2 regions of the Ligilactobacillus sp. RTP31139st1_D10_RTP31139_211217 genome follow, and region 1 is predicted to be linked to the other one. Evidence: riboswitches for the same ligand, from Rfam matches in the RefSeq annotation. Region 1 holds a riboswitch; the other holds the start of a gene.
What was found. Region 1 has a riboswitch for lysine ahead of ABT996_RS05365 (amino acid permease). Riboswitches for the same ligand answer to the same signal wherever they lie in the genome.
Positions count from the first base shown of each region.

Region 2: linked by a shared signal. The riboswitch ahead of lysA (diaminopimelate decarboxylase) and the one ahead of ABT996_RS05365 (amino acid permease) in region 1 are both predicted to bind lysine.

Region 1 is NZ_JBCOAR010000006.1:118,113-120,317, forward strand. Features, by position in the region: gene alsS (acetolactate synthase AlsS) at 1-49, shown strand, start outside; gene budA (acetolactate decarboxylase) at 66-788, shown strand; lysine riboswitch at 840-1,016, shown strand; gene ABT996_RS05365 (amino acid permease) at 1,132-2,205, shown strand, end outside.
Region 2 is NZ_JBCOAR010000001.1:23,506-25,710, reverse strand. Features, by position in the region: gene lysA (diaminopimelate decarboxylase) at 1-1,214, opposite strand, end outside; lysine riboswitch at 1,293-1,472, opposite strand; gene dapF (diaminopimelate epimerase) at 1,699-2,205, shown strand, end outside.

The DNA.
Region 1 (2,205 bases):
TTTCAACCAAGAATTAGGTAAGACGATCTTGGAAGACCAATTACACTGATCGAGGTAGAGGATATATGGAAAAATATGAAAGTCGTGTCTATCAACATGGGACTTTAGGGATGTTAGTTCCCGGTCTGTTTGAAGGCACATTGACGGTAGCTGACCTGTTAGAGCATGGCGATTTTGGGATCGGGACTGCCAGTGGGCTGGATGGTGAAATGGTCTTGTTAGATCACACACCTTATTTGGTCCAAAGCACAGGTGAGGTCCGGATCTTAAAGCCCGAGGAAAAAGTGCCTTTTGCTACGGTCCACTTTGATCAAGCCAAAGATACGTTTACAGTTAGAGCTTTGACGCAAAAGCAGCTAGGTGAGCAGATCTTGGCTAATTATCCGTACAAAAATCTGTTCTTTGCAGTTAAGATCACGGGGCGCTTTAACAAAGTTAAGACACGTGCGGTCGAAAAGCAAACCCGGCCCTATAAGACCTTGACGCAGGTAGCGGATGAACAGGCTTTGTTTGATGCTGAAGCGATCACGGGTACGGTCATTGGTTATTTTGCACCAGAAATGTTTCAAGGGATGGCAGCAGCCGGCTATCACTTGCATTTCTTAGCCGATGATAAGTCAATGGGGGGCCACTTACTTGATTTTGAGATCGAGCAAGCTACGGTCCAATTGCAGCCGTTTGCTACGATCGAGCAACATTTCCCAGTGGCAGATCAAGAATTTTTAGCAAAAGACTTGGCGATCGCTGATCTACATGCTCAGATCGAGCAAGCGGAGGGACAAAATTAAAGATATGTCTTGCAATTAGATCGCATCCAAGTTAAAATTGGAAATTGAAAACGTCGAAGAAGAGGTCGCAAAAACCATCAGTAGCTAGGTGGAGTTGATAAAGCAACGCTGAAACCTAGTGAAAGGGGAATTTGCCGAAGCTGGGCAAACTTTATTTTGTCTAGGCTGGGGCCCGGTTTAAGAGATCGGGAACTGTCGTAGTTGTAACTACGGAGCGCTATCGAGATGAGTGGCAGTTTGCTACAAGAATGAATTGATAGATGATCAAAGCGCACTTTCGATGTCTCGGAGGTGCGCTTTTTATATGCTTGCACGACTTCTCTAAAAAATAGGAGGAATTTTCATGGCAGAGAAGAATACAATGAAGCGGTCATTGAAGACAAGACATTTGTCGATGATCGCACTTGGTGGTAGTATCGGGACTGGTTTATTTGTGGCCAGTGGCTCAGCGATCTCGACCGCGGGACCTGGTGGCGCTTTGGTGGCGTATCTAGGGATCGGTCTGATGGTCTACTTTTTGATGACATCTTTAGGGGAGATGGCAACTTATCTTCCGGTGACAGGTTCGTTTGCGACTTATGCGCGCCGCTTTGTTGATCCGGCATTTGGTTTTGCGATGGGATGGAATTATTGGTTCAACTGGGCGATCACATTAGCGGTTGATATCTCGACGGTCGCCTTAGTTTTGAAATTTTGGTTCCCACATGTTCCAGCTTGGGTCTTTAGTTTATCAGCATTACTACTTATCTTTTTTATCAATGCCTTATCAGTTAAATCTTTTGGTGAAGCTGAATACTGGATGGCTTTGATCAAAGTCGTAACAGTTGTCGTCTTTTTAGCAGTTGGGTTACTAACGATCTTTGGTATTTTAGGTGGGCATGCAACTTACTTAGAAAACTTTACTAAAGGTGATGCCCCATTTGTTGGGGGGATCCCAACGATCTTGAGCGTCTTTGTTGTAGCCGGGTTCTCTTTTCAAGGGACTGAATTGATCGGGATCACAGCCGGTGAGACTAAAGATCCTGAAAAGAGTTTACCAAAAGCGATCAAACAAGTCTTTTGGCGGATCTTGCTCTTCTATATCCTTTCGATCTTTGTGATCGCCTGCATCATTCCTTATACGAGTCCAAACTTATTAGGTTCTGAAGCAAGCGATATTGCGATCAGTCCATTTACCTTAGTCTTTAAGCGGGCCGGTCTTGCTTCCGCTGCTTCGGTGATGAATGCTGTTATTTTGACTTCGGTCTTATCGGCGGCTAACTCAGGGATGTATGCCTCGACCCGGATGTTGTTTGCTTTAGGTGTCGATGGCGATGCACCGAAGATGTTTTCGCGGGTCAACTCCCGTGGGATCCCGATCTTTGCTTTGCTCGGGACGACGCTCGTTGGTCTATTTACATTTTTAGCAAGTATCTTT
Region 2 (2,205 bases), on a different contig from region 1:
GGACGTGGGTTACGATTGTAATTTGAAGCCATCGCATAACCGTATGCCCCCGTTGCTAACAGCGCGATGATGTCACCTGGTTTTGTTTCAGGTAAAGCTAATTTATCGATCAAAATATCCCCTGATTCACAGTATTTTCCAGCTAAATGCACTGTCTGAGTCACTTTGGCGTTTGGCTCATTAGCTAAAACAGCTGCATACTTAGCTTGATATAAGGCGGGGCGAATATTATCTCCCATGCCACCATCAACTGCTAAATACGATAAATGGTCTGGAATATCTTTTCGTGCCCCGACTGTATATAGGTTATATCCAGCTGGTCCTGTGATCGAACGCCCGGGCTCGATCCAAATTGCTGGAAGCTCCAACTCATATTCCAGCGCCTTTTGCTTTACCGCCTTAATGATCTGCTCGACAAATTTTTCTGGTGCCAACGGATCATCTTCAGCGGTATATTTGATACCAAAACCACCACCAACGTTGATAACTTTAGTTGTATAATCGTATTTTTGCTTCCAAGAATGAGCCACTTCCATCAATTTTTGACCAACTAACTCAAAGCCACCTAATTCAAAGATCTGGGAACCAATATGTGCATGGAGCCCTAAAACCTTGATCTGCGGGTCAGCCAGTAACTGAGTCAAAGCCTTATCAGCTTGCCCCGAAGCTAGATCAAACCCAAATTTACTATCGATCTGGCCCGTTTGATCATATTCATGCGTATGCGCTGAGATACCCGGAGTCACGCGCAAGATGACTTTAGCTTTAGCTTTTTGCTCCCGTAAGACCCTCTGTAGAAGTTCGATCTCATAAAAATTATCCACGATGATCACACCGACGCCGGCTTTGATCGCAAATTCAAGTTCAGCGATCGACTTATTATTTCCATGGAAACTGATCTTTTCAGCGGGAAAACCAGCTTTTAAAGCAGTTGCTAATTCACCACCGGAAACAACGTCTGTATGACAATCCAATTCATTGATCACTTGGTAGATTGCTACCGAACAAAATGCCTTACTAGCATAGCTGACTTCATAGTCAACAGCTTGCTCTTCAAAAACTCGTTTAAATTTAGTGATCTGCTCCTTGATCAAAGCCACATCATATACGACCAATGGAGTTTGGTATTGATGGGCTAAGCTGATCGCATCTACACCGCCGATCGTCAAATGACCGGCGTTATTCGTTGGTAACGTCATAAGTTCCCCTCCAATAAATAAATTGCACAAAAAAAAGATCTTTTTAGTCCTATCGCCTAAAAAGATCTTGCTGGAATAATTGCAAAATTCTGTTTGATCGATAGCACTCCGCAAAGTTTAGTTTGCGACAGTCTGTGATCTCTTAAACCACAACCCAGCGTTAAGTGTCTATAAACACCTAAAACTTCGGCAACTTCCCCTTTCAAGGACCACTCAAACACTGTTATAGCAGCTAAAGAACCTTACTCATGTCAGTTGCGCCTCTTCGATTTAACATAATACTATAATTTTTAATGTGATACGTCAAGGGATTTTAATATTATTTTTTTGAAAATCGGTTTTTTTATAAAAAAATCTAGAATTTTATATATTTGACTCTTGTCATTAAAATTAAAAATGATACAATTCAGTTATCGAAAAATTAAAGCGAGATTGCCTCTCATCATACAAGATGGGGGAAAATAAGCCCTTATTCGCTTAAAAAATTGGAGGGATATTCATGATCAACTTAAAAAAAGTTCATGGATCACAGAATAGTTTTTTTATCTTAGATCAAACATTACTGACTACACCTTTGACCGAACAAGAATTGGTCACACTGACCAAAACACTCACGACTAAAACTTCCGGTATCTTAGGTGGCGCGGATGGCGTCCTAGTCGTTCAAAAGAGTTCTACTCCCAACACGGTGGCACAAATGCGCGTTATCAATGCTGATGGGAGCGAAGCATCAATGTGCGGTAATGGTCTGCGTACAGTTGCGCGTTATTTGGCCGAAAAACACGCGCTGACAGCTTTTAAAGTTCAGACTCGCCAAAGTGACCTAGAAGTCCAAAAACAAGCCGACCTAGCGCCTAATGTTCCTGCTTTTGGCGTTGAGATCTCACCCGTTCATTTTGAGAAGCGCTATCTTCCCTTTGATAACCTAGGAGCTGAGCAGGTCATCGATCGTCCCTTGGCGGAATTTGACCCTCAGGAAAAATTACACTTTACGATCATGGCCGTA